4 regions of the Pararhizobium sp. A13 genome follow, and region 4 is predicted to be linked to each of the others. Evidence: riboswitches for the same ligand, from Rfam matches in the RefSeq annotation. Region 4 holds a riboswitch; each other region holds the start of a gene.
The links. Region 4 has a riboswitch for cobalamin ahead of WI754_RS29495 (ABC transporter substrate-binding protein). Riboswitches for the same ligand answer to the same signal wherever they lie in the genome.
Positions count from the first base shown of each region.

Region 1 (7,128 bases), on a different replicon from region 4:
GGCTGCCAGCGGCTTGCCGTAGCGTTTGATCACCAATCGAGAAAAACCTTCCGGCATGCGGATTCCGAGCGTGTCGAGGCCGGCGGAGGCAAGCGGATGAACGCCGCTTGCCGGCTTCATCGGCAGGATCAGCGTCAACGGCCCCGGCCAGAAGGCCTCGGCGAGCTTTTGAGAGATCGGATCAAAATCGACATAACGTCGCGCCATGTCAAAGTCGGCGACATGGCAAATCAACGGGTTGAAGCGCGGGCGGCCCTTCATTTCGTAGATGCGGCTGATCGCGTCCGGGTTTGTCGCGTCGGCCGCCAGGCCATAGACCGTCTCCGTCGGGATCGCGACCGGCAGGCCTTGGGCCAGCGTTTCGCAAGCCACCGCCAACGCGCGCTCCGGTTCGGTCCTGGTGTCGATGATGAGGGTCATGCAGGTTCCAAAAGTCGATGGGCCGTCCGAAAGGCGGGCCTTGCGGTTTCTATTACAGGGCTCCGCGGGACATTGCCAAGCGCATTCGGCGAGCCCTGACTGTGCCCGATCGATACAGCCCGCTTCAAGATTTCTTAAAATGCGACAGCTTCTATTAGAGGAGCTGAAAGTTGGACATGCTAGCCATTGCGTTCTACACCCTGCCGGAGCGCAAATGGCCAACAAGAAATCCATGCCCAACGACCTTGCCCTGCGCATCGCCACCGCCATGCACCAGATGGGCATCGACGCTGTCCCGAGAAACTACGAACTGGTCTACGAGGCCTATGCGGGCGCCAACCCGGAACTGGTGCGGGACTTCATCGCGCTCGGCAAAAACAAGTCGCAGGCCGCACTCGACGAACTCGGCCGCAAATACCTGCCCCATCACCATGAGGCGAGCGTTCTTGCACGCTCGACGACGATCGTGCGTGACGAGATGAGCAATTTCATGAACCTTTTGTCACGCGAAAAGAGTTCGCTCGACGATTACGGCCGGTTGATCGGCGAGGCGTCGAAGGCGCTCGTCGTTTCGGATGAGGCAAGCCAGGCGGCACTCAAGAACTCGATCCAGGCTCTGAAGCGGGCAACCGAGCGGCAGGTATCGCAAAACGCCGAACTGGAGCAGAGTGTCACGGCGCAATCCAATGTTATCGCCGGCGTCCAGAAGGAGTTTGCCGATTTCGAGGCGACGAAATTCTCGGATGCGATGACCGGCCTTGCCAACCGCCGCGCCTTCAACAAGGCGCTGGCCAAGGTCTACGCCGACCCCGATCTGCCGCTTGCCTGCGGCGTTGCGATCGCCGAGCCGGATACCAGCCAGCGGCTCTCCGGCGAACAGGCCGCCGCGATCGCCGATCATCTCGCCCGCCATATCGGCGGCATCACGCAGCAGGCCTTTCCGCCAAGCGAACTGGCGGCACGTTTCGACGGCGTCCGCTTTGGCTTCCTCATCAATGCGGGAGAGGAGCGGGAGGTCGTGCGCCTCATGGCGCTGCTGCGATCGGCTTTGCGCGGTGTCCATTTCAAGCACCCGAAAACCGGTCGCAGCCTTGGCAGCGTCACGCTTTCAGTCGGCGTGTGCATGTCGCATAGTGCCGGCAATGCGTTCGATCTCGTCGGAACTGCCGAAAAGGCGCTTGCCAAGGCACAGGCCAAGGGCGGCGATTATACCGTCGTTCATGAAAGCGAGGACGAGCAGCCGGCAGGGCGGGACTGGCTGATTTACAAGCGATAGGCGGCTGCCGCGAAAGCGTCAAAGGCTGTTGATGATCTTGCGAAGCTGTTCATTGCAGGCGCCAAGCAAAAGCACGTTTTTCAAGGCTTTTTTCGGATCGCGGGTGCGAAACAGCAGGCCGTTGTCGTGGACGGTGCGGTTGAGCGTGAGCTTGCCTTCCTCCGCGTCGAGTTCTGTCGCGACGGCAAAATACATCCGCGAATAGCCCATCTTGATCTTGTCGAAGAAGTGCTCGTCGTCGCCGATGTCGGAGAAGAAGTTGGCGATGTAGAACGACCACCGGACATCGTCGAACTTGGCGAACTTCGTCCGCGCCGTGGTCACGTGGCAATAGCCGAGATGCGGGCTGCCCGAAAGCGTGCGATGGAATATCAGCTTCGGGAAGCGGATGGAGGCATGGAAGCCGTTGATACGCTCATGCGTTACGGCTCCGGCAGCCTCAAGCCTGCGGCCGGTGCGGGCGGCCACTTCCTGGTGGGTCAGGTAGCGCTTTTCCTCGACGCTCCATTGCTGGGGCCGGTTGATGCGCCCGGTGCGCAGGAATTCGGTATGAACAGCCGTTTTCGGCGATTGAACCGGTTTCTTGACGGCAGCAGCGTCGAAATATCTCAAGTTTGGCATCGGCCTGCACCAGGATTGCGTCGGAGTGCCGCGGACATGCCGCGGCGGAAACGTTTATGAGGAGAAGCTACATTGCGAGAGTTAACGCAGTCTTTCCAAGCATTAGCCGCCCCCGATGGTGCGAAGCTTGCGCTTTCACGAGGGTTGCCGCGCCGCAATATGTCGCAAAAAGACAGTCGCTGCACAGAATTTGGCAGTGTGTGGCGGAAAAGGCGCCATCTGCCGAAAAATCAGGAAAGATCGTTGTTTCTGCTTATAAAATAGCCATTCCGGCCACCTGGAAAACCAACTGTGCGTGTGTCGTCATTCTGGAACCGGATGTCGTTAATCGGCGGCTGTCCGGCCGCATCGGCAGATTAGATGAAAACACTCAAGGTGCCGCCTTTATAGGGAGGGCGGAGAATTGGGAAGCCGGTCGAAATCCGGCGCTGCCCCCGCAACGGTGGTGGAGCGAAACCTCGGCAAAAGGCCACTGGAGAGATCCGGGAAGGCGCCGCGATGGTCCGAAAGGACAGCTCCTGAGCCCGGAAACCAGCCTTGTGGCGAAATTGATGTCTGGGTTGCGGCGGGCAGCCGGAAGGCGAACCAGTATATCCACGCGCACTCCCGGCGCGGTGGTGGTTCCTTTCCTGTCCGCTCAACCGAAAAGTGGCGAGCACAAGGAAACGAACATGGATCTCCGCAGCGAAGTCCTCCGCAAACTCAAGACCCGCCGCGACGGGCACAGCCTGGAGCAGGCCTTCTACACCGATCCCGATCTCTACAAGCTCGACATGGAGCAGATCTGGTACAAGGACTGGCTGTTCATCGGTCATGACTGCGAAATCCCGAAGGCCGGCAACTATTTTACCGTTCAGGTCGGCGACTATCCGGTCGTCATCGTCCGCGATCGCCAGGGTGCCGTCCGGGCGCTTCACAATTCCTGCCGCCACCGCGGTTCGCGCGTCTGCGCCGGGCAGAAGGGCTCGTCGGCCAAGCTTGTCTGTCCCTATCACCAGTGGACCTACGAGCTCGACGGCAAGCTGCTCTTCGCCCGCCAGATGGGCGAGGATTTCGACAAGGCGCAGCACAGCCTGAAGCCGATCCATTGCGAAACCATCGGCGGCTATATCTTCATCTGCCTCGCCGACGAGCCGATGGATTTCCAGCCGATGCGCGACATGGTGTCGTCCTATGTCACGCCGCACAATCTGAAAGACACCAAGGTCGCCTTCGAGAGCACGATCATCGAGAAGGGCAACTGGAAACTCGTCTGGGAAAACAACCGCGAGTGCTACCACTGCGCCGCCAACCACCCGGAACTCTGCCGCACCTATCCCGAAGCGCCGACCGCGACCGGCGTGCAGGGCGCCAAGGACGACCCGATCATTGCCGAGCACTGGACGAAATCCGAAGCCGAAGGCTTGCCGAGCGAGTTCAGGATGTCGCCGACCGGCCAGTTCCGCGTTGCCCGCATGCCGCTGATCCAGGATGCCGAAAGCTACACCATGTCCGGCAAGCGCGCCGTCAAGCGCCAACTCTCCGACGATGTCAGCCAGAGCCATATCGGCACGCTCCTGCTCTTCCACTATCCGAGCACCTGGAACCATATCCTGGGCGACCACGCCATCACCTTCCGCGTGCTGCCGCTCGGGCCCGAACTGACCCAGGTCACCACCAAGTGGCTGGTGCACAAGGATGCCGTCGAAGGTGTCGATTACAACCTCGAAGAACTGACGCATGTCTGGACGGAAACCAACGATCAGGATCGCCAGATCGTCGAGGAAAATGCCTTCGGCATCCGCTCGCCTGCCTATCAGCCCGGCCCCTATTCACCCGAACATGAGGGCGGCGTGATGCAGTTCGTCGAATGGTACGTCAATTTCATGCAGGATCGCCTGCACGGAGCCTCCACCCCTCTGGTCCGGGTTGCCTGACATGACGATTGCTTCATCCTTCCGGCACTTCGACGAATTGCAGCCGTTCAACGACCGGCAGCATCTTCTGGAATGCATCTCCGTCACCGCCGAAGCCCCGGACGTGATGACCTTCGGCTTCAAGGCTGACAAGGACAGCTGGTTCCGCTACGTGCCGGGCCAGTTCGTCACGCTCGAACTGCCGGTGACGCCGGACGATCCGGTGATGCGCACCTATACGCTGTCCTCGACGCCGTCGCGGCCGTTCACGGTGGCCGTGACCGTCAAGGCGCAGGCATCGAGCATCGGCACGCGCTGGATGTTCGAAAGCCTGAAACCCGGCATGAAGCTGAAGGCCTTCGGCCCGCTCGGCGATTTCTCCTTCGTGCGCCATCCGGGCGAAAAATACCTGTTCATCTCCGCCGGTTCCGGCATCACGCCGATGATGTCGATGACCCGCTGGATGGCCGATTGCGCGCCGCAGACGGATGTCACCTTCCTCTCCTGCGCCCGCCAGCCGGACGACCTTCTGTTCCGTGATGAACTCGAGAACATCTCCCGCAACATGCCGAACCTCAATCTCGGCTTCATCGTCGAGACGCATGCGCCGCGCCACGGCTGGCACGGGCTGCGCGGCCGTATCGAAACCTCGAAGCTCGCACTGCTTGCGCCGGACTTCCGCGACAGGACCGTCTTCTGTTGTGGTCCGGAGCCCTTCATGCGCGGTGTGAAGTCGATGCTGGAAAGCGTTGGCTTCGACATGAACCGCTATCACGAGGAAAGCTTCCAGCCGGCTGCAGCGCCGGCTGCGGAGGAATTCGCGATCGGGGCTGAGGTCGATGGCGAAGCCGTCTCCACCGTGACCTTCACCATGGCCGGCAAGGAAGCCAAGTGCCAGCCCGGGCAGACCATCCTGCAGACGGCCCGCGCTGCCGGCGTTCGCATCGGTGCCGCCTGCGAAGGTGGCCTCTGTGGAACCTGCCGCGTCATGAAGGTCTCCGGCGAAGTCGAGATGCATCACAATGGCGGCATCCTCGATGACGAGATCGACGAAGGCTACATTCTCGCCTGCTGTTCGCGGCCACTCGGGGACGTGCAGATCGAGGCGTGAGCCACCGGGTTTTTACGAACGTTCGCTACTGACGTTCGGAAAACGAAATGCCATGCGATGGGAGGCGCTTGGCTCTCGGTAGACAGCGGCGCAACCGGCCTACGCTCGGAATGACGATCCCGGGCCTCGGGGGGCGACATGCATAAACACAGAGATGAAAGGCGCATCGCCTTAATCTGTTTTGACGCGATGCGCCTTAGTACAAAATGCGCACGCCGCCGGAATCGACTGCGCCGAAATCAGGCTCAGGGTATGCGCCCTGCCATTGGCTATAGGTTGTGTTGCCGGTGCCGGTGCTCGCGCATCCAGACAGTGATAAGAACGCGATTGCGGCAACAGCCATGAGGGATCTGATACGCATGATGTTCTCCATTCATGGCAGCTTGCCCAAACCTCAAGAGCAACCATACCGGGACTCTGTCTCAAATCATCTTTGATGGCAAGTCAGGTTGTCTCCCGGGGAAGGCGGGATGATGAGCCGGGCCGCGTCGGTTTTTCGATGCCCCAGCGGCAAGGCGAACGAGGCACTCAGGCGGGTTCGGATGTGGTTCCCAGCGTCGGACGCACCATGCAAAAGCTGATAAATCCGACGGTCTGGCAATAAACCAGTCGACGGCCTTCGAACCGCCCGGTCGGGTCGCCATCGCCGGCGATACGCCGAAAATTTCCAATCTGTCCGCCGCGCACTTGATTCGGCATTGAACACCCGTGCAGCAACGAAATTCCCGCACTTATCGACATCTTCGGTAACGCGCAGGAGACCTTCTGTCGGAAAACGTTACTTGTTGGCGCCTACCAATTTAGTACAATCAAAGACGCAAGAGAGAAGTATCTTGCGCCGATTTCAGAACGTATGCCTTTGGCCCCTTTCTACGCAGGAAGGGGCCTTTGATTATTTGATCGCCGGTTGGTTTGAAGGGCTGAAGCACCTCTTGAACGAACTTATTTCGTTGCCAATATTATCCTCCGATACCCGTGAAGAGGTAGCCAAAAAGGAGGAAAAAAGATGACTATTCGCGATGTTCCGTGGACCCATCCCCTGAAAGTGACCCTGCGCTCCGGTTTGGACCGCACCTTCAGCAGCGTCTACGAAGCCCTTGATTTCCTGGAAAACGAATGGCCGCTCAAGCGAGGAGAACGCTACGATCGCGCCGTGTCGTCCTGCAGGCGAGCCCTGAGCCGGATGACGCCGGCGGCGGTAGCCCGTGAGGCGTTTATTGCCGCGTGCCTGGAGGCCGACATGCCGGCAATAATGGCAGCGCCGCTGCCCTATGGCCGGTCGGCCCAACGCGGAACCCCAGCGGCCGTATAAACGCAGGCGAGGGGGCGGAAACGACCGCCGCCCCATTGTCCGAGGAGGGCGGGATGAGACGGAAACCGGTGAGCGTCATGGCTGGAGCTGGAAAACGGCTAGAACAGAAAATCGCCCTTGTCCAACGCCGCCAGCTTCACGTTCTTCAGCAAGATGCTGTCGCCGTTCAGCCCATCGATCAGCACATCGCTGCCGACCTGATGCATATGGTTCTTCGCAAGATCCGTGTAGCTGGTGATGCTCTCCAGACCTGCTAGGTCGAGAGTGTCGTGGATCGAGCCGGTGGCGGCGAAATCGGTGATTTTGTCTTTGCCGTCGCCGGTATTGAAGACGAACTGGTCGGCGCCGGAGCCGCCGGTCAGCCTGTCGGCGCCGGCGTGGCCCCAGATCAGGTCGCGGCCGGCCAAGCCGTCGATGCTGTTCTTGCCGCTGTTGCCATGAAGCCGGTTGGCGAGCGTGTTGCCGGTGGCATTGATGCTGGCCGTACCGTTCA
Region 1 covers NZ_CP149510.1:2,090,330-2,097,457, forward strand. Annotated here, with positions in the region: gene WI754_RS10060 (L-threonylcarbamoyladenylate synthase) at 1-420, opposite strand, end outside; gene WI754_RS10065 (diguanylate cyclase) at 635-1,696, shown strand; gene WI754_RS10070 (DUF6656 family protein) at 1,715-2,317, opposite strand; cobalamin riboswitch at 2,674-2,872, shown strand; gene WI754_RS10075 (aromatic ring-hydroxylating dioxygenase subunit alpha) at 2,989-4,233, shown strand; gene WI754_RS10080 (hybrid-cluster NAD(P)-dependent oxidoreductase) at 4,235-5,323, shown strand; gene WI754_RS10085 (hypothetical protein) at 5,520-5,684, opposite strand; gene WI754_RS10090 (DUF982 domain-containing protein) at 6,330-6,635, shown strand; gene WI754_RS10095 (calcium-binding protein) at 6,734-7,128, opposite strand, start outside.
Region 1: it holds a riboswitch for cobalamin, as region 4 does, so the genes downstream of both, WI754_RS10075 (aromatic ring-hydroxylating dioxygenase subunit alpha) here and WI754_RS29495 (ABC transporter substrate-binding protein) in region 4, are expected to answer to the same signal.

Region 2 (7,128 bases), on a different replicon from region 4:
GATTGGCGATATTTCTACCGCTGGCGGACGCCAGGCCGATCGACGCGCCGGTGCGCAACACTTCGTCATTGTGCCATATCGATTGCTTCAGCTGTTGTGCCAGCCGCTCGGCAACCGTCTTCAAATCTTCGATGGAGTCGAAATTGGCGATCAGAACCGCAAATTCGTCGCCGCCTATGCGGGTGACGAAGGCGCTATTCGGCAATGCGGCGACAATCCGGCTGGCCGCGGATTTCAGCACATTGTCACCCACCGAATGACCGGCGGTGTCGTTGATCTGCTTGAACCGGTCGAGACCGATATGGAGGATCGCCAGCTTTTCCAGCCCGGCATCCTCTGAAAGCTCCGCCAATCGGCGATCGAAGAAGCTGCGGTTCGGCAGCCCGGTCAGGTAGTCATGTTCGGCCGCATATTCGATCCGCCGGGCGCTCGCCTCGAGAGCAACTGCGCGTTTTTCGGCAATGGCCTTCTGCCGCTGCAGTTCCCGATTGAGAAGCACATCCGCCGTCACGTCCCACTCGACGCCGATGAAAGTGATGTTTCCGTCTTCTTCGAAGCAATGCGCCCTGGAGCGGAGATAACGAAGTTTGCCGTCCGGCAGAACAATGCGGTACTCAGACGAATAGGTGCCCTTGCCCTTGATGGCGTCGTTGAAATCCGACTCTGCCTGCTCCCGGTCATCAGGATGGATCGCCTTGGCCCACAACGCCGCCTTGACGCGCTTGTTTGTCCGGCCGGTTCCATAGAGCCGGTGCATCTGCTTATCCCAGACGACTTCATCCTTCTGCGTGTCGTGTTCCCATACGCCGATCCGCGAGGCGTCGAGCGCGAGCTCCAGCCTGCGAAGAATATTCTGAAATTCCTGTTCGGACCGCGCCGCTTTCATTGTTTTCTCTATGAATGTTTCTTCACATACAAACGTGCGCGGTATTCTGCCGCAAGGTTCCTAAAGAACTATTGCCCTCGCAAAACGCGAAATGTAACCAGAAATACAAGCAACCATTCGGTGTTATTTAAAGTAGGCGGCATCGACCAACGCACTTGCTCCCTAGTTCAGAAGGATAGACCTGCGAGCGAACTTCGGCAATCGCGACGGCAAAGCGGCATCGCAGGTCGCATCATCGAATTGACACGAGCCGGAGGACATCATAATCATCGTCGGATCAATTGGTTCCTTGGAAGCGAACGCTTCCGGGGAGTAAATGGGAACGTGACGGATGGACCCACACTGGGCATCTCAATCACGGCCGACCCCGCGACTGTAGAGCGGTCAGAGTTTGTCATGCCGGTCAACCGGCAAAAGCCACTGCGGCGGCGGGCCTTGTCCCGCACCTTGGGAAGGCGAGACAGGTTCACTGGTGCCAAGCACCTGACGCCGCGAGCCAGGAAACCTGCCGGTTGATAAAGGGCATGGTGCCCATTTGGTGGGAAATTTCCCACGCGCCATCACGGAGGTTGTCATGGCTACGTCTACAGTTTCGAGCGTTCCGCTCTCCCTCAACGACCGCATCACCGCCGGTATCCTCGCCCTTCTGATCGGCGGATTCCTGGTTTTCGGCGCCGGTCTCGCGAATTCCGCCGTGCTGCACGATACCGCGCACGACGTTCGCCACTCCTACGGTTTTCCCTGCCATTGATCGACTGATGTGGGAAGCCACGCGCTTTTCGCATTCAATCTGACGGCGGATCGCGGGTTTCCATCGAAACCACGCATCGACAGAGCATGCGCCCGTGCTGCGGCACCGGGCGGCATTTGCCATGGGGATTTCAAACATAGCAAGCCAGAGAGCGTTGACGTGCATCCGCTCGGCTTGAACCCGGGGGTATCGAAATGATTGTCAAAACGCTTCTGGCCGCGTTGGTGGCTGGACTGATCGCGGGTGTCTTCACGACCGTAGCGCAGACTGCGCGGGTCGTTCCCATCATCCTTCATGCTGAAGAATATGAAGGCAAGGAGCCTGCCGCGGAACAGCCCGCCACCACCGAGGGTCAACAGCATTCATCACTTGGGTCGACATCAGCGATCGGCGAAATACTTGCCGCATTCTCGCCGATCACACCGGCATACGCCCATGAGGGCGAGCATGAAGACGAAGGCGGCATCATGTTTGGCATGAGCCGGTTTTCAGGAACCTTGCTCGCCAATCTCGTAACCGGCACAGGTTTCAGCCTGTTGCTGACCGGCATCAGCTTGCTGATCGGCTATCCCATCACGCTTCGCAACGGTGTCCTCTGGGGCGCTTGCGGTTGGCTGGCGGTCCACATGCTGCCCGCAATCGGCCTCCCGCCAGAATTGCCTGGCTTTCCGGCGGCCGACCTGCACGACCGGCAGATATGGTGGATAGCGACAGTCCTACTCTCCGGAGCTGGCCTGTATATGCTTGCACTGCGCCCCGAAATCATTGCGAAAATCGTTGGCCTGGCAGTGCTCGCCGTGCCGCATATCTACGGCGCGCCGCAGCCTGCGGATATTTCGAGCCCGGTTCCGGCCGTTCTCGGCGCCGAATTCGCGGTCGCCGCGCTGGCAACCGCCCTCGCCTCGTGGATCGTGCTCGGGCTGGTCTCGGGTTATATCAACGACCGCTTCCTGAAATCGGCATAGGCTTGCAACATTAACCGCCTGCGCGTTCGAGATGAGCGCGCAGGCGGCTTTTTTGCGTCTCCTCGTCGAGAAGTACGCAGACATCGCAAAAGGTCCCGCCATCCGTTCGGTAATACAGGCAGCAGCCGCTTCGCAGGCGAAATACGCGCTCGACCGGCACACCATCCACGTTCGCGGCGATCGTTTGATACCGCAATGCGCTTGACGACAGCGGCGAGCCTTCCGTGTTGACGATAGCGAGCGCCGAAGCCATCGCTTGCTCCTCTTGCGCCGATGCCGCGCCCATTTCGAGAAACGCACCGGCAATGCCGTCGGCCGCCAGCCGCCATTGCGCAACCGATGACAAACCGGTGCGGGCCTTCACCGTTTCGACAACCGGCGCAAGGCTGGCAACGAAGCTGTCGTGAAACAAGGATGCCCCGTCAGGGCCTTGGCGAAAATGACGAAAGCGAAAATGAAAGCGACGGGCATCGGATGGGTAAACTTGCACAATCTCGTCTGCTTTTTTCGGGGCATACGGTTCAAAACGGATTGCAAGGCTTCCCGGATCGAGATCCGGCACCAGCCCGGTCCTCAGATAGATGGTACCGGCAGCGATGCTGAGTTGGTGGCTGTAGAAGGCGACCAGATGAGCACCCTTCGTGCGATCATCCATTCCTGCGGCAAACCGGCCTTGATAGTCCAAGAGATCGGCGATCTCGGCACTGTCTTTGCGCCATATGTCGGTCACCAAGGAAAAATCCGCGCTGTCGCCGGCAAGTGAGGCCACGACCTGCGGAAATCGCTGCGTCTGCCAGGCCATCGCCGCTTGCGCATCCTCTTTCCAAGGAGTAGCCGGCCAACCGCCGGTATCTGGGTTCTCGTCCAAAGGGCGCCGCCTTTTTCTATGCCGGCGGCCCGTTTATCTCAAAGCCAACCGCCGGAGAAGCCCGCTCTTTTCAAGCCGCGCCGGACGGCTGGCGATTCTCGCATCAGGTTCCAGATGAGGCCGGTGCGATGATTTTCAATCATCATCAACAGGATGCCCTGGTCAAGACCGACGCTGCGATTGTTGAGCCATCCTTCGGCCGTCTTTCCGGGAACGCTCGGATTGAAGCTGCCGAGAAACCGCCCCTCCTCGATGACCCCGGGATAGGTCGAGACGATATGGCCTGTTGCCGAGATCGCTGCCTCCGACTCGAATGGCAAGCAGGCGAGCGGCGCCCAGGGCGCGATCGTGCCGTCATCCGGTCCGAACGGCGCACCGCGGGCCGTATAGCCGGAAAAATCCTGGTGGCGGCCATCCTGCAGACGGCGTGGCCGCAAAGGCCCGTCGCAGGATGTCAGCCCCCACATATCGGCACCATAACCGGCAAAACCGCCGGGATTGCTGATCGCATAGTCGCGCTGCACGGTAATCGCCAGGCAGGTGTTTTCGAAATAGTCTGTATCCTTCGCCGCGACGGCCGCGTCGCGAATGCCGCGGAAATCGATCCAGGCATGCGAAAAAAGATGGATGAACAGCGGTCCGGCATAGAGGAACGGCTTTCCCTCCACCGTCATCCAGTCGAATTTCCCGGCAAAGGCATCGTAGCTCTCCCTGCCGATCGGGTAGGAGGGAGAGGCAAGCGCCAGCACGTAGAGGATGATCGCTTCGCTGTAGGATTCCCACCGATAAGGCAGAAAACCGCTCCGTGGTTTCCAGCCGAGCCAAAATGCCCCTTTGCCATCGAGCGCCCAGGCCCAGTTGGCGCGGGCGTAAAGCATGGCCGCGCAGGATCGTATCTCGGCCTCGACCTCGTTTTCCTGGTTGAAATAGGCGGCGGCCGTCAACACGCCGGCGAGAAAAAGCGCGCTGTCGATCAGCGATATCTCGCTGCGCCATGTCCGCTGTCCGGTCCTCATGTCAAGAAAGTGGTAATAGAGCCCCTTGTACCCCGTCGCATTCTTGTCGCGCCCCTGCGGGCTTTCGGCAAAGAAACGCAGCGTAACCAGCGTCCTAGCCGCTGCATCCTGCCGGCTCATCCAGCCTCTCTCCACGCCGACCGGATAGGCGGAAAGGCCGAAACCTGTCGCCGCAATGCTGGACGGGGCGCCGGGAAGAGACGTATCGGCGATGAGCCCGTTGTCCGGATTGACATATTCGAGGAAGTAACCGAACGCCGCTTGCTGGAACCGGTCGAGAAGGACCGCGTCGGTGTCGTTTTTCAAAAGCATTTCGTCAAGCACTCCCATCAACCGCAAGTTTCACCACAAGGCATCTGCTTCGGCAAATCACCGATTGTTGAACTCGCCACTATGCGAAAGGATCGCCTGACGGATGACCTGTGCTACACTTTTTGCTTCTTAAGACCGGCAGCAGTGATTGGATGACATGATGTTCACGACACTCGCGATGCTTTTAAGTCTTTCGGGCGCAGCCGCCATCACCCCGGCCGCCAGCAGCCCACAGGTTGATGTCGCGCTCGTGCTCGCCGTCGATATGTCCGGCTCCATGGATGTCGAGGAAGCGCGCGTACAGCGGATGGGATATGTGGAAGCCCTGCGCCATGCGGAATTCATCAATGCGGTAAGCGCCGGCCTCAATGGCCGCATCGTCATGAGCTATTTCGAGTGGGCCGGCAACGTCAACGAAACGTCGCTGGTCGAATGGCAGCTGATCGATGACGCCGAGGATGCCGCAGCTTTCGCCGAACGTATCGCCGCCCGGCCGGTTTACACGCGACGGGGCACGTCGATTTCCAACGCCATCGCCTTTGCCTCGAAACTCATCGCCGCCAACCCCTATGATGCGATGCGCCGGGTGATCGATGTGTCCGGCGACGGCCCGAACAATCTCGGCCCGCCGGTCGACCCGGCCCGCGACGCCGCGGTCGCGAGCGGCACCGTCATCAATGGCCTCGCCATCATCATCCGCCCGTCCGGCAGCGCTGGCTCGCTGGACCGGTATTACGCGGACTGCGTCATCGGCGGACCCGGTTCCTTTGTGCTGCCCGTTCGCCGATCGGAGGATTTCGCCGTGGCGATCCGACAAAAACTGGTCATGGAGGTGAGCCGCCAGCAACCAGCGGAACAGGTCGTTCCAGTCCAGGCCCCTCCCTCCACCGACTGCCTGATCGGCGAGAAACTGCGCCCCAGCATCCTCGATCGGGTCTATCCCGAACTGGACCGGTAGAGAGTTCCAAGTCCGACGACATTTCCTTAAGGGCGCCTACGACCCCGATGCGTTGGTGGCGCCTGCCGGTTGGCCTTCTGATTGCAATACCGCCAGCACGCGCTCGGCAGCCTCGCGGCCAGCGACGATCGCACCTTCGATGTAGGCCGGAAAGGACGGGGCCAGTTCCGAGGCGGCAAAATGGACGGGCGGTGCACCGGCCCGGATCATCGCTTCCGCGGCGTAGGCTGAAAGGTCGGTGATGACGTCGCTGTAGCCTCCGCCGCTCCAACGATCGTCGACCCAGTCGCGCATCCGCAAATCCGTATAGTCTCCAGCCTCGCTGCCCAGCGCCGCGACGAGCCGGCGGATGATTTCGGACTGGATGAACTCAGCCCCCTTCCCGCTCCATTCGGCAGCCAGCGGCCCTCCCGCAAACACCACGAGCGCCGACGCTTGATCGCTGCTGACATCACAGGCGAAAAGACCAAGGACATCGCGCCACATCACCATGCCGCTCAATCCGCGATCGCGCCAGAAAGGCCGCTCGTATCGCACAAACGTCTTGATGACGGTGCCACTTTTCCAGGCGGCAAATGCGTCGATCAGCGGCTTCGGTAGATCAGGCTCGTGGGTGATCCGTGACGCCATTACCGGCGGTGCGGCAACGATAATCTGCCGCGCCTTCAACACGTCGCGATTGCCGGAGGTCACCGTCACGACCTCGTTCGTTCGAGCGATGCGACTGACGGGTGTATCGAGCCGCAAGCGCGGGCCAAGCAATGCCGCCAGAGCCTCGGCAACGGCATGCATCGTCCCTTCGACGAAATACTGCAACTCGTTGCCATTGCTCGTGGTGCGCCGATCATTGTCGATCAGGTACCAGAGCGGAATTTCGCCGATCGAGCGGCACCAGAGCCCCTCGACCATCGCCTGATAGCCGGCTTTGACATCCGGCGGATCGCTCTGACGGGCGAGCCACGCCTCCGCCGTCAGGCCGGCGATAGTCGGATCGCGCGGGTTGATCCTGTTTGCCCGCGCCCGGATACGGCCCGATTCCGCAAAAGTGTGACCGGTTTCCGTGGATTTGGAATCCCGCTGTATCAGGAAGGCGCCCTCCATCGGCGTCTCGGCAAGCACTTTGCCAAACCGACGCGTCAGCGCCATGATTTCCGGCATCTCGTCACAAATAAAATGGCCGCCCGTGTCGACCCGCACACCATCCGAAAAAGCCGCCGACTCCACGCGTCCGCCGACACGATCCCTCGCTTCGAGCACGATGACATCGAGCCCCGCGGAAACGAGCGCATCCGCCGCCGAAAGGCCGGTAAAGCCGGCCCCGACAACGATCACATCTGCATCAAATTCGCTCACGAGTGGGCTCGCCGGTCGA
Region 2 covers NZ_CP149510.1:3,850,850-3,857,977, forward strand. Annotated here, with positions in the region: gene WI754_RS18860 (EAL domain-containing protein) at 1-886, opposite strand, end outside; cobalamin riboswitch at 1,152-1,414, shown strand; gene WI754_RS18865 (CbtB-domain containing protein) at 1,461-1,637, shown strand; gene WI754_RS18870 (CbtA family protein) at 1,832-2,602, shown strand; gene WI754_RS18875 ((2Fe-2S)-binding protein) at 2,613-3,164, opposite strand; gene WI754_RS18880 (hypothetical protein) at 3,231-3,365, shown strand; gene WI754_RS18885 (glucoamylase family protein) at 3,509-4,798, opposite strand; gene WI754_RS18890 (DUF1194 domain-containing protein) at 4,959-5,756, shown strand; gene WI754_RS18895 (FAD-dependent oxidoreductase) at 5,793-7,109, opposite strand.
Region 2: it holds a riboswitch for cobalamin, as region 4 does, so the genes downstream of both, WI754_RS18865 (CbtB-domain containing protein) here and WI754_RS29495 (ABC transporter substrate-binding protein) in region 4, are expected to answer to the same signal.

Region 3 (7,128 bases), on a different replicon from region 4:
CGCCTTGACGGCAAGATCGCGATTGTGACCGGCGGTACCCAAGGGTTGGGAGCGACGATCGCGGCGCTGTTTGCCGAACGGGGCGCCGCTGGCATCGTCATCTGTGGCCGCAATGCCGCAAAAGGCGAGGCCAAGGCGGCCGAGATCGGTAGGGCTGCGGGTACCAAGGTGGTGTATGTACAGGCCGATCTCGGAGAGGTGAAGGACGCACGCAAGGTCGTCGCTGCCTGCGATACGCAGTTTGGCCGCGTTGATGCGCTGGTGAATGCGGCTGCGATTACCGATCGCGGCACCATCCTCGATACAACCCCGGAATTGTTCGACCGCATGTTCGCCGTCAACGTGCGCGCGCCGTTCTTCCTGATGCAGGAGGCGATCAAGGTGATGCGCCGGGAAAAGACAGAGGGGACGATCGTCAATATCGGCTCGATGTCGGCCAAGGCCGGGCAGCCGTTCATCTCCGCCTATTGCGCCTCCAAGGGCGCGCTGGAAACACTGACCAAGAACACCGCTTATGCGGTGTTGCGCAACCGCATCCGCGTCAACGGGCTCAACATCGGGTGGATGGCGTCGGAAGGTGAGGATCGCATCCAGCGCGAGTTTCATGGCGCTGCCAACGACTGGCTGGAGAAGGCGGCTGCAAGCCAGCCTTTCGGTCGTCTTGTCGATCCGGCCGAGGTGGCGCGGGCCTGTGCCTATCTGTCGTCGGCCGAATCCGGCCTGATAACCGGCTCGGTGATCTGCTTCGATCAGTCGATCTGGGGCGCTTATGACGGTTCACCACATCCGGTTGCCGCCCTGTGAGGAGAACGTTGGGCCGCTTGCATTCGGCGGCCCGCTGTGCCTTTATCGGTTTGGTTCAGGTGCCCGCGAAAGCGGGAGAATCGGGAATCCGGTGAAAATCCGGGACGTGCCCAACGCTGTGACGGGGACGGCCTTGCTAGAATGAATTTCTGAATATTTTCAGAATTCTGCCACTGAATCCTCATGTGATTTGGGAAGGCGGCAAGGCGGGTTGATCCGCAGTCAGAAGACCGGCCTGACGAGATAGACCAGCCCCGCGCGGACGGCGGGAGGTTTCGCATTGTTGGGGATCAAACGATGCAAACGGAACCGCAAGACCGCCTTGTCAGGGCGGAGGCATTTTCACCGGACGAGCGCGCCGCCGTCTACCGCGCCATCGAGACACGCCGTGACGTGCGCGATCAGTTCCTTCCGACACCACTGCCGGACGATGTGATCGCACGGCTGCTTGCCGCCGCCCACAGCGCACCCTCCGTCGGTTTCATGCAGCCGTGGAATTTCATTGTCGTGCGGGACGAAGACAGACGCCAAAAGGTGTTCGAAGCCTTCCAGCGTGCCAATGAGGAGGCGGCGCTGATGTTCGATGGCGCCGCGCGCGACACGTATCGCTCGCTTAAGCTGGAAGGCATCCGCAAGGCGCCGGTGAGCCTCTGTATCACCTGCGACCCGACCCGTGCCGGCAAGGTCGTTCTCGGCCGGACGCACAATCCGCGCATGGACGCGTTTTCGACGGTCTGCGCCGTGCAGAACCTGTGGCTTGCCGCGCGGGCGGAAGGCGTCGGCGTCGGCTGGGTGAGCATTTTCCACGAGCGCGACGTCAAGGCCGTTCTTGGCATACCCGATCACATCGAGATCATCGCCTGGCTCTGCCTGGGCTATGTCGATCAGCTCTATGCGGAACCTGAACTGGCCGTCAAAGGCTGGCGGCAGCGACTGGCGCTCGACGAGCTGGTCTTCGCCAACGCCTGGGGTGTCAAGCCGGCCAGGTAGAGGCTCTAATCAGTTGGTCTGCTGCGGCTGGTATCCGGGGCCGGTCGGGTGTTTCAGGTCGATCGACGATTTGTGGGAGGGCAGGAAGCTCGGCCCGACAACGCGCACTTTGCTGTTCTGCGGATCGTAGGGACGGTCTGCGATGGCAGCCTTTGCTGCCGTCTTGTCAGCCTTGCGCGGCCTGATCTCAAGAATGCCGCTGCCGTCGTCCGGCACACTCTGGTTCGTGGCGGTCTGCCGGGCAGGCGCACAACCGCATTGGCCGGGCTGGCTGCGGTCACGGGTCTTGTAGGCGAAGGCCGTGGGCAGTTCGAGATAGGGCTCGCCTGTGGAGGCCGAGATCATCTGATCGGTCTCTTCGGTCGCAAGCGCATGGTAATAGAGTGCCGTTTCCGCACCCGGGCATCGGCGTTGGCAAGTCTCTGCATCGCGCTGGAAATCGGCGGGGGTGGCGCCGGACGAGATCGGGAAGAAGGCGCCGTCGCAGGTGCGAACGCACAACGTGCGCAGGCCGCCGTCGTCAGCGCCCGGCCGGGTGAAATCCGATACGTCGGCACCGCCGCGCAAGGCCGGGTCACCTTCGCTGATCGGCGGCAGATCCCTCAGGATGTTGCGGTGCGTTTCCGGCTCTTCGGCTTCGGCCAGCGTTTCATCCTGTTCTTCGAAGCACCGATTGACATAGAGCGCGGTAAGGATCCGCCGGCGGCTGATTTCGCTGTCGCCGCCGGTCACCAGATATTCGCGGCGGGCCTTCAGCGTTTCGAGTTTGATTTCCATCTGTGAGATTTTGCTGTCGAGGGCCTCGCAGGTCTCCTCGTTCGGATCGCCGACAATGATCACGCTGCCGGAACTGCACCCCAGACGCCGCCGGTCGCTGCGCGCCTTGCGCAGATCAAGGTTCTGCCGGGCGATTGCACCGGTGTAGTCGCGCAGATTAGCATTTGAGGCGACGATCTTCGGCAGGTTCGACAGGCGCGCATTCAGCCGTTCGCACACCGTCGAGGCGTCGGCGGTGGCCGTCATAGCCATGAGAAGCGGAGCGATAAGCGCCGCGAAGCGAACCGAACGGAAAATCACTGTTTTCTCTCGTCTGAGCGAACCGGCACTCTATCGGGCGCGGCGGATTATTGCCGCGCTCCAAGCCATTGCCTATCATACCGCCATTCGAAAGAGGCGCAACGCAGTCCGCTTGCCAGCGTTAACGCGAGCCCGGGAAATTCCGCCGATGTGGCCGGAGAGCCGCGGTCGCGGCCCTCCGGAAGCCGACGTTAGGCGGCGCGGGCGGTTTCGAGCGACATGGGCGTTTCCAGGACCGGTCCGCCGATTTGAGCGACAGTTTTCATCGTCTCCAGCAGTTCGGTCGTCACTTCCCAGGCGACGGCGACCGCATAGACCGAACCGATGTGCTGCGGTTCGCCGATGCGCTCGCCGGGGCAACCCATGCGGCGGAACATCCGCTCGAGGAAGACATCCGTCACGGTGACGATGTGGCTGAGGCCGGAGGACAGCCCGAGTTCACCGACGCCGCACATCAGTTCCGCCGCGGCGATCGTCACCTGATTGGAGCCGCGATCCTGCGAAATCTCTGGATCGATGCAGAAACGGCTCGACTCCCACACCGATGCATCGCGAACCTCCGGATTGCCCCCGAGCAGAATGGGGAAGGTGTCGTCGAGCATGTTGGGCCCAAGCGTCGGAAGCAGTCGCAGAGAGCCACACAGGCGTCCGGTCTGGTCGGAGTAGGACAGCACATAGAGTGGATTGGCGTCGTCGTAGTGGTCGATTTCCCAATCGCCGCGTACCGACACATCCCATTTCAGGAGATCGTGGAAGACGCGCTTGCGCAGCCTGAACATGGCGTCGATATCCTGGGGATACTGTTTGCGGCTGTTGCGGTTGAAAATCCTGATCATTTTTTTGCTCCTGTGATCTCGAATGCGAGGAGCAAATGCTGTCAGTGATCGGCGATCGGCAAAACTGTCGGTAGTGACAGGTTTCGAATGCACGCCAATATGTGATGAAATCCAGTGCGTCCCTTTGGACGCACTGAGCTGGCGATTGCGGGACAGGAAACGGGTTGGAGGCGCCTTGGATGAGGCCGCTTCGGTGAAGTCAGAAGGTCGGAATAAGATCGCGCCGGACGGCCTGGGCGACGGCCTGTGCGTTGGACACGACATTCAGCTTGCGCCGGGCATTGGTCATGAAGAAGCGAACGGTGCGTTCGGAGATGCCGAGGATGGTGCCGATTTCCCAATAGCTTTTGCCGGCAGCGGCCCAGCCAAGCACTTCGGTCTCCCGATTGGTGAGCGACCCGGCGTCGTGGTTCGAAAGCTCGACCCTGTTTTCGTTCTCCAGGAGGGAGGCATGAAAGAGATTGGCCAGCAGCTGGAAATCACGCAGATGGCAGCGTCTATAGGCCGGCCATTCCTCGGCCGGGACATCGGCATGGATCGCTAGAAAAGCCAGCCGGCGCGTCGGCGCGGCAAGCGGCAGCGTGATGCCATTGACGCCGAGTCCATGATGGGCAGCCGCGGAAAAGAGTGGTTCGTTTTCGGGGTAAAGTTTGCGGGCGGTCGCCCAGTCCACCGGCCTGATGCTGCCCATGGCCGACCGAAAGATCGGGTCGATCCGGAGAAATCCTTCATCGATATAAGTTCTGACTGCGCTCGCGCTGTAGGTATGGTGTAGTCTATGTACTACGAATCCCGACGTTAAGATCTCAACGTCGACGTAAAGCAGATTTGCAATACTGAAAGTGCTGCGCATCAGGGCGAAAAACCGTTTTGCTTCAACGAGTTTCTCGTTTTCCATAATGTCCAGCAGGTCAAAGAATGCCCGTTGGTCAGTCATGTTGCAAATACCCTGTGATTTAAAGGTATTTTACCATGATAACGGTTTTTACTCTTTGTCCAGTACAATCTTTGGTTAATAAATCGTTTCTTGGGTTGTCAATCTAAGATAGTGGTTTTGTGCGGTTTTGTTGTTTCGATTGAGCCAGGTACCTGGCTCAATCGATGTCGCCTCACGCCGGATGCGAGGCTTCCACCACGGCGAGCGCTGCCATGTTGACGACGCCGCGCGAGGTGACTGATGGCGACAGGATGTGGGCCGGCAGGGCGGTACCGAGAAGGATCGGGCCGACATGCAGGCTGTCGGTCATGGTCTTGACGACGCCGAGCGTGATATTGGCCGCATCGAGATTGGGGAAGACAAGCAGGTTGGCTTCGCCGGTCAGCGTGCTGTTGGGCATGACACGCTTGCGCAGAATTTCCGAAATAGCGGAATCGCCGTGCATTTCACCATCGGCTTCCAGGTCGGGGGCGAGGTCGCGAACAATCTGCATCGCCTTGCGCATCTTTGACGCGCTGTCTGAATCCCTCGAGCCGAAATTCGAATGGGAAACGAGGGCCGCGCGCGGCGTGATGCCGAAGCGGCGGATTTCCTGGGCCGCCATGATCGTCTTCTGGGCGATCTCCTCCGCTGTCGGATCGAAGGTCACATAGGTGTCGGTAAGGAAGGTGGTGCCGCGCTGCGAAATCAGCAGGCTGAGCGCCGAGAAGTCGAGCACGCCTTCGCGCTTGCCGATGATCTGCGAAACGGCACGCAGATGGGCACTGTAGCGTCCTTCGACACCACAGATCAGGGCATCGGCTTCGCCGCGCCGGACTGCGAGAGCGCCAATGACCGTCTGGTTTGTACGCACAATGGTGCGGGCGGCTTCCGGAATGACACCGAGGCGGCCGACGAGCGAGAAATACTCGTCGACATAGTCACGGAACCGCGGATCGCCTTCGGGATTGACCACTTCGAAGTCGGTATCCGGCCGGATGCGCAGGCCGTAGCGCTTCAGGCGGGTCTCGATGATGTGCGGGCGGCCGATGAGGATCGGGCGGGCCGTTCCGTCTTCGAGCAGCACCTGCGCTGCGCGCAGCACACGCTCGTCTTCGCCTTCGGAGAAGATCACGCGGTTCTTCTGGGCGTTCTTGGCGGCGGCGAAGATCGGCTTCATGATGAAGCCGGAGCGGAAGACGAAGCGGTTGAGCTGGTCGAGATAGGCGTCGAAATCCGTGATCGGCCGATTGGCGACGCCGCTTTCGGCCGCAGCCTTGGCGACGGCCGGCGCAATGCGCAGGATCAGCCGCTGGTCGAACGGCGAGGGGATCAGGTAGTCCGGGCCGAACACCGGCGTCTCACCGGAATAGGCGCGGGCGGCGACATCCGACGGCTCCTCGCGGGCAAGGGCTGCAATGGCGCGCACGGCCGCCATCTTCATTTCCTCGTTGATCGTCCGGGCGCTGCAATCGAGCGCACCGCGGAAGATGTAGGGGAAACACAGGACGTTGTTGACCTGGTTGGGGAAATCCGAGCGGCCGGTGCAGATCATCGCGTCCGGGCGCGCCGCGCGCGCGACTTCCGGCATGATTTCGGGATTGGGGTTGGCGAGCGCCATGATCAGCGGCTTTTCCGCCATCTGCACCAGTAGCTCAGGCTTCAGGACGCCGGCGGCCGAAAGGCCGAGGAAGACATCGGCACCGGCAATGCTGTCGGCGAGCACCCGGTTGGCGCTGTCCTGGGCGTAGATCGACTTCCACTCGTCCATCAGCACTTCGCGGCCGAGATAGACGAGGCCTTCGAGATCGTGCACCCAGATGTTTTCGCGCCGGGCGCCAAGCGTCACCAGGAGATTGAGGCAGGCGAGCGCTGCCGCGCCCGCGCCCGACGTGACGATCTTTGCCTTGGCAATGTCCTTGCCGGCGAGTTCGAGGCCGTTGAGGATGGCAGCTGCCACGATGATCGCGGTTCCATGCTGATCATCATGGAAAACCGGAATATCCATCTTCTCGCGCAGCCGGCGCTCCACTTCGAAACATTCCGGGGCCTTGATATCTTCCAGGTTGATGCCGCCGAAGGTCGGCTCAAGTGCTGCGATGACATTGACCATCTGGTCGATCTCGGGCGCGTCGATCTCGATGTCGAATACGTCGATACCTGCGAATTTCTTGAAGAGGACGGCCTTGCCTTCCATCACCGGCTTGGAGGCAAGCGGTCCGATATTGCCGAGCCCGAGCACTGCCGTGCCGTTGGAAACGACAGCGACCAGATTGGCGCGGGCCGTATAATCGGCGGCAGTCGACGGATCGTCTCGGATGGCGAGGCAAGGGGCGGCGACGCCCGGTGAATAAGCGAGCGCCAGATCGCGCTGGTTGCCAAGCGGCTTGGTCGGCTGGATTTCGAGCTTGCCGGGACGCGGATAGCGATGGAAGAACAGCGCCTGTTCGTCGAGATCGCCGCTTGCTGGAACCGTTGGGGTCTTGGCTTTGTCGCCGGTGCTCA
Region 3 covers NZ_CP149510.1:3,373,931-3,381,058, reverse strand. Annotated here, with positions in the region: gene WI754_RS16690 (SDR family oxidoreductase) at 1-804, shown strand, start outside; cobalamin riboswitch at 845-1,058, shown strand; gene bluB (5,6-dimethylbenzimidazole synthase) at 1,102-1,794, shown strand; gene WI754_RS16680 (DUF2865 domain-containing protein) at 1,804-2,823, opposite strand; gene WI754_RS16675 (acyl-homoserine-lactone synthase) at 3,063-3,707, opposite strand; gene WI754_RS16670 (autoinducer binding domain-containing protein) at 3,907-4,644, opposite strand; gene WI754_RS16665 (NADP-dependent malic enzyme) at 4,817-7,128, opposite strand, start outside.
Region 3: it holds a riboswitch for cobalamin, as region 4 does, so the genes downstream of both, bluB (5,6-dimethylbenzimidazole synthase) here and WI754_RS29495 (ABC transporter substrate-binding protein) in region 4, are expected to answer to the same signal.

Region 4 (7,128 bases):
GACAGATATATCAATATTCGACGACCCTGTAAGCGATGCCGATCAGTCGATCCGGTACTGGACATGGTACCGGCCATGATAGGCTGAGCGTTCGATATGGGCGCACACGCCAAAAACCTCGGTCATGAGCCTTTCTGTCAGAATATCCTCCGGCGCGCCGGCAGCCACGACCTTGCCCTGGTGCAGCACGGCAAGGCTGTCGCAGAACATCGCTGCCAGATTGAGATCGTGCAGCGCGACGATGCTGGTCACCGGCAGCCGCGCCACCAGCTTGAGGATTTCCAATTGATGCTGGATATCGAGATGGTTCGTCGGCTCGTCGAGCAGCAGTTCGCTTGGTGTCTGCGCCAATGCGCGGGCGATATGCACCCGCTGGCGCTCGCCGCCGGACAGCGTATGCCAAAGCTGTCCGGCGCGACCGGGCATGCCCACGTGGAAAAGAGCGGCATTTACCGCCGCATCGTCCGCGGCACTCCAGGGCGAGAGCGGGCCGCGATGCGGTGTGCGTCCGAGCCGTACCACGTCAAGAACCGTCACCTGCGCGTCAGTCGTTGCCTGCTGCTCGACGAAAGCGACGCGCCGGGCAATATCGAGGCGGGACATTGCGGCGATATCGGCATTTCCCAGCGAAATGACGCCGCTTTTGACGTTACGCAACCGGCAGATGAGACGCAGGAGGCTGGACTTGCCCGACCCATTGGGGCCAAGCAGGCCAAGCGTCTTGCCGGGTGCCACGTCGATGCTGATGCCGTCGACGATCATCTCGTCGCCGGTTGACCAATGGACGTCACGGACGGAAATGCTCAAACCGGCTTCCTCGCCTTGTAGAGAATGAACGCGAAGGCCGGGGCGCCAAACATTGCGGTGACGACGCCGATCGGCAAGATCTGCTGCGGAATGATGATGCGCGATGCAATATCGGCGGTGACCATGAAGATCGCGCCGATCAACGCCGACGCGGGCAGAAGGCGACCATGCGAGGGACCGACGAGGAATCGTGCCGCATGCGGAATGACCAGTCCGACAAAGCCGATGGAGCCGACGATGCTGACCATGGCGGCCGTCATCAGCGCCGTTGCGCCGAGGAGGATCATGCGGACGCGGTTAACTGCAATGCCCAATGCCGCCGCAGCGTCGATCCCAAAGGTAAAGGCATCGAGCGCTCGGGCATAGAACATCGACACCGCAAAACCGATCAGAGCGACCGGAGCGGCCAGATAGACATCCGGCCAGCGCACGCCGGCAAGGCTGCCGAGCAACCAGAACATGACACCGCGGGCCTGCTCGGCATTGGCCGATGTCGTGACGATGTAGGAGGTGAGCGCGGTGAAAAGCTGCGAGCCTGCGACACCGGCCAGGATGATCCGGTCCGATCCTCCTCCGGCTCCTGCCGCCAGAGCCGAGACGAGAATGAAGGCAATGATTGCGCCGATGAAAGCGCCGGCTGATAACGTCAGGACGCCATAGCCGAAGCCGAGGATCATCACCGCGACCGCCCCGGTGGATGCGCCGGCGGAAATGCCGAGCACATAGGGCTCGGCCAGCGGATTGCGCAGCAGCGCCTGCAGGGTCGCGCCAGACAGCGCAAGGGCCGCGCCGGCGCTCGCGGCAAGAAGCGCGCGGCTCAGCCGATAGTCCCAGACGATACCCTCATGGATGCGGCTGAGCTCGAAGGACGCGCCGAAAATCCGGTTGGCCACGGCCTTGCCGGTTGTGGTGAGCGGGATGGAGATCTCGCCGATCGAGACGGCGAGGCTGATCACGAAGGCGAGTGCGACGAGCGTCAGGATGGCAAGCGCGAAGCGCGCCCACCATCTTTGACGGGTCACCACCGGTTGACCGATAGCCGCAAGTGTCACTGCGACAACCCGAACGCCTTGATGCCTTGCGCCAGGGTTTCGATGCCATCGATCGTGCGGATTGTCGGGTTCATCGACTGCGCATCCATCTGCACGAAGCGCCTGTTCTTGACCGCATCCAACTGGCTGGTGACCGGATCCTTCTCCAGAAAATCGATCTTCACCGCCGGATCGTCTGCCACATAGCGCCGGCGGTCCATGGTGGCGATGACGATGACGGAGGGATTGGCCTCCGCGATCGTTTCCCAGCCGACCAGCGGCCATTCCTCCTCGGTCGTCACGACGTTCCTGGCGCCCAGCGTCTTCAGGATATAGGCCGGGGCGCTGTTCTTGCCCGCGATGAAGGCGTCGCCTGCGACTTCTTTGCTCGAGAACCAGAAGACGACAGGAATCTCGCCGAGCTTGCCACCGATCGACGCGACGGCGTCGGATTCCCGCTTTTTCAGGTCGACGATCAGCGCATCGCCGCGCTCCTGTATGTTGAAGATTTCCGAGAGCTCACGGATTTCCTGGTAGATCAGGTCCATCGTGAAGAGTTGCCTGCGCACGCCATCGCCGCCATCCGTGTTGACCTTGGCGACGCAATCGGCCGGCGAGACATAGGTGTTGATGCCGAGGCCTGAAAACTGCTCGCGCTTGCCGACCGACCCTTGCGCTCCGACATGCCATTCGAACTCGGCCGCGACAAGGTCAGGTTGCTCGCCGACGACGGATTCGAAGCTCGGATCGTTGTCGGCAAGACGCTTGATCGTCCGGTTTTCGGCCTCATATTCTTTCAGCACTGGACCGACCCAGACGGCGGTCCCGGCAATCTTGTCGGCCAAGCCGAGCGAGAACAGGATTTCGGTCATGCCCTGACCGATCGAGACGATCTTCTGCGGCGGCTTCTCGAAGCGGACGGTCTGGCCGCAATTGGCAATTTCCAGAGGATAGCGCGTCGGCGCAGCCGCGGCTTGTGTGCAAAGGCTCCCCAACGCAACGACTACTGCGGAAATCGGCGCGAGGATACGGGAAAAGGCGACAAAGCGCCCGGCAAGGCGGTCGAAATCAATCATCATGGCTCCTTTCCGGGCAACCCCGCCCGGGATGGTGGATCTTGCTTTCGACGGCAGGTCTCCTGGCTTGCGGATATGTGCTTTGCGTCTGCCTTCCCGCGAAACCTGAAGGGGTTCTCGCAGTGGCATGGCGCCTCAAAAAGGCGCCACAAGGACGATCGGCAATCCGCTTACAGTTGCGGGGGCAGCCACGGTCTTGGTCCCTGTTGGGTCTTCCGCACCGTGTTCCCTATTAATCCCCTCGAAGTCATCCATCGGGGAACCGTCGGCAATGATGTAGTCCGAGCGCGGCGGCGGCGTCAAGGCGAACGACACCGCTGTCAACCGCGCGATTTTGACCAGTCTTGAAGCATCGGCGCACCCTAAGGCATCAACTGGCCGCCGTTGACCTCGATGATCTGGCCGGTAATGTAGCCGGACAAAATGGGCGATGCCAGGAAGAGATAGGCGCCGACGCAGTCCTCCGGCGAACCGACCCGGCCCATCGGTACGGTACGTCGTTGCGCATCAAGCATTTCAGGGCTGGTGTAGCGTTCGTGGAACGGCGTCGAGATGATGCCAGGTGCCACGGCGTTGACGCGGATGCCGTCGCCGACGAATTCCTTGGCGTGGCCGCGGGTGATGGTCGATACGAAGCCTTTGGCGGCCGCGTAGAGAATGGCCCCATTGCCGCCGCCATTGCGGGCGGCGATCGACGTCGTGTTGATGATGAAACCGCCCTGTTTGCGCAGCCACACATGTGCGGCCCGTGTCGCGGCGAGCACCGAACGGGCGTTCAGATCCATCACACGTTGGTAGTGCGCATCGCTCATTTCGGCAGTCGCGACGCGACCGAGCATGCCACCGGCATTGTTGATCAGCCCGTCAAGCCGGCCAAAATGACCCGCTGCCTCCTCGACCACCCGTTCAGTCACCCCATCCGCAGATAAGTCGCCCTGGACAAGCAGCGCCTTGCCGCCCGCGGCCTCGACGTTCGCCAGCAGTTCGGTTGCCGCCTGGCGGCTCTCATTGTAGTGGATCGCGACGCTTGCGCCCTGGGCAGAAAACGCGCGCACCAGCGCCGCGCCGATGCCGGTCGATGCACCGGTGATCAGAACTGCTTTTCCGTCGAGATCGGGGATCCGGATCCCCTGCCATTTGTTCAGCTCGCCAGCCATGCGTCGCCCTCGGTTTCCGGCCCACGTCATTCATTCCGCAAGCGAGATAACGCTCGGACCAGAATTGTCCAGCTGGACAACCGCCTACGACCCACCCGCAAAAAGGCCCGGAACATCGCCCGGGCCTCTGGCATTCCTCGCGATCGATGATCCGCGGTTATTCGGCTGCAGCAGCCACCGCACGGCGGCGGCCGATCGTCGCCTGAGTCAGCAACAGGGCGCCGACTGCGCACAGCGCTATCCCCATCGCCATCGGCACCGCGGTGCCATCGAAGAAGACCGACGCGACCACCATGGCAACCGCGGCCGTGACGAAATGCAACGTTCCCATCAGCGACGAGGCCGTGCCGGCGATCTCGCCGTGATCCTCCAGTGCCAGAACCGCCGTCGTCGGGATCACGAGACCAAGACAGCCATAGCCGACGAAGAGGAAAACAGCCAACACGGGCAGCTGGTTGAAGCCCAGGCTCATGACGATGGCCATCGTTGCCATGGTCAGCGCGAAAGCGGTGACGGCGACGCGCATGACGCGCACGAGGCCGAAACGCTCGCCGAACCAGCCGGTCGCCTGCGAAACGCCGAAGAACGACACGGCATTGATCGAGAAGGCAAGGCTGTATTGCGTCGGCGTCAGGCCGTAATGGTCGATCAGCACGAAAGGCGAGTTCGCCAGATAGACGAGGAAGCTTGAGATGCCGAGCCCGCCGATGAAGGTGAGTGTCAGGAAGTTCCTGTCCTTCAAGAGCACACCGTAGGCCGCCATGGCGCTGCCAAGGCTGCTCTCGGCGCGATGCGCCTTCGGGCGGGTTTCCCGCAATTGCGTCGCAAGAAGGATAAGGCCAACGAATGAGGCAGCCATGACGGCCCAGAAGACGCCGCGCCAGCCGTAGAATTCGATGACGGCGCTGCCGGTGAGCGGCGCGAGGATCGGCGAAATGCTGAAGACCAGCATCAGCAGCGACATCAAGCGTGCGGCCTGCACGCCGGTATGCATGTCACGAACGATGGCGCGCGGAATGACCATGCCGGCGGCTCCGCCGATCCCCTGCAGGAAGCGGAAGGCGATCAGGGTTTCAATATCGGTCGCCAGGGCACAGCCGATGCTGGCCGCAGCAAACAGGCCGATGCCGAGATAAAGTGGCGCCTTGCGGCCCCACATATCCGACAGCGGTCCGTAGACCAGCTGGGAGAGTGCAAAGGAGATAAAGAAGGCAAGCAGGCTCAGCTGCACGACGTTGTTCTCGGCCTGAAGATCCTGTCCGATCGAGGGCAAGGCCGGAAGATACATATCGATGGCGAAGGGGCCAATCGCCGATAAAAGACCAAGGATCAGCGCCGTGCGAATAAAGGAGGTCGTCATGGTGATCATCTTTCAGAAAACAGCGGCGCACAGCCGGGACACTGGCTTGCCGCATCGCTCTCAGGAGGGTTCAACGTGATCGTAACCAGGATGAGCACGGTACTTGGGAGGACCCGCGCTCATGTTGGCATCAACGTGTCAATAAATTTGGACACAAGTGTAAAATTAGACACCATTGTCTAAAACGTCAATAGGCATTATCTTCGTCTCATGAAAAGTTTCAATGATACCGTTCCCAGGACCTCCGTGCACAGTCAGCGCGGACAATGTGCCAAGCGCTTGTCGATCCTGGATGCCGCCGCAGAAGTCTTTTGCCGCCAGGGTTTTGCCGGCGCGAGCATCGACGAGATCGCCGCCGAAGCCTGCGTGTCGCGCCAGACGGTCTACAATCACTACCGGGAAAAGGAGAACCTGTTCACGGCCGTCGTCGAGGACGTCATGGACAGGGCGAACGCGATGCTGTTCTCGATTCTGTCGACCTTTCCGGAAAATCCGGATAATCTGGAAGACGATCTTGCAGCCTTTGCCGTGCGCCTCAGCCGCAACTGCATCTGCAACCAGGATGGGAAATTCCTGCGCAGGCTGGTGCAGTCGGAAGGCGAACGCTACCCGCATCTCTTCGAATCCTGGCGCCAGCACGGCCCGGGCAAGATCGGCACTGCACTGGCCGCCCTCTTCGCCCGCCTCGCCCACAAGGGGCTCATGCAGATCGACGATTTCGACCTCGCGTCCCGGCAGTTCCTGGCGCTGGTCAATGCCGATCTGCAGATGAGCACGCTGTTCGGCGCAAAACCAACGGAGGAAGAGCTGGAAAGTGCGGCGCGCAATGCGGTCCGGACGTTTCTTCGAGCCTATGCAGGTACCTCCGCCGGCAAGACCGAGCGTCCTGCTGCGGTGAAGGCAGCTCCCGCCTAGCCGCAGCCGGTCGCCTGCTTTGCGGGCGGCCTCAGTCGGGGCGGCCGTGGATCGGTTCGGCGCGATGCCAGTTTTCCAGGATGCGGCCGTCGGTATGGGTCTGTTTTGCCCAGCGAATGCCATTGGAAATGACCCGGTGGACGTTGCTGTCGTGATAGATCGGAAAGGTCTCGTGGCCGGGGCTGAAGTAGAAGATGCGGCCCCTGCCCCGCTGGAACGTGCAGCCGCTGCGAAACACCTCGCCGCCGGAGTACCAGGACAGGAAGATCAGCTCGTCCGGCTGCGGAATGTCGAAAGGCTCGCCATACATTTCCGACGCATTGATTTCGAAGAACGGCGGCAGGCCCTCGGCGATCGGATGCGACGGGTTGATGACCCAGACGCGCTCGATATCGCCCTCCGGCTTTTCCCGCCAAGAGAGATTGGCATTGGTACCCATTAGCCGGCGAAACAGTTTCGAGTGGTGGCCGGAATGCAGGACGACGAGCCCCATGCCTTTCAGCACGCGCTGCTGGATACGATCGATCAGCTCGTCGCTCACCTCCTCATGCGCCATGTGTCCCCACCAGAGCAGCACGTCGGTGTCGTTGAGCACACTGTCCGGCAGGCCTTCATCCGGATCGTCGAGCGTGCCGCGGCGGATCTCGAAATCCGGGTGGGCAATGCCGGCGGCGATCGCGCCGTCGATCCGGTCGGGATAGATGTCCTGAACGACTTTGTGAACCTGCTCGTGGCGGCCCTCGTTCCAGATGGTAATCTTGGTCTTCATGATGTCCTCGATG
Region 4 covers NZ_CP149512.1:169,893-177,020, reverse strand. Annotated here, with positions in the region: gene WI754_RS29505 (ABC transporter ATP-binding protein) at 43-807, opposite strand; gene WI754_RS29500 (iron chelate uptake ABC transporter family permease subunit) at 804-1,859, opposite strand; gene WI754_RS29495 (ABC transporter substrate-binding protein) at 1,856-2,914, opposite strand; cobalamin riboswitch at 2,949-3,196, opposite strand; gene WI754_RS29490 (SDR family oxidoreductase) at 3,277-4,071, opposite strand; gene WI754_RS29485 (multidrug effflux MFS transporter) at 4,229-5,431, opposite strand; gene WI754_RS29480 (TetR/AcrR family transcriptional regulator) at 5,642-6,346, shown strand; gene WI754_RS29475 (ThuA domain-containing protein) at 6,378-7,115, opposite strand.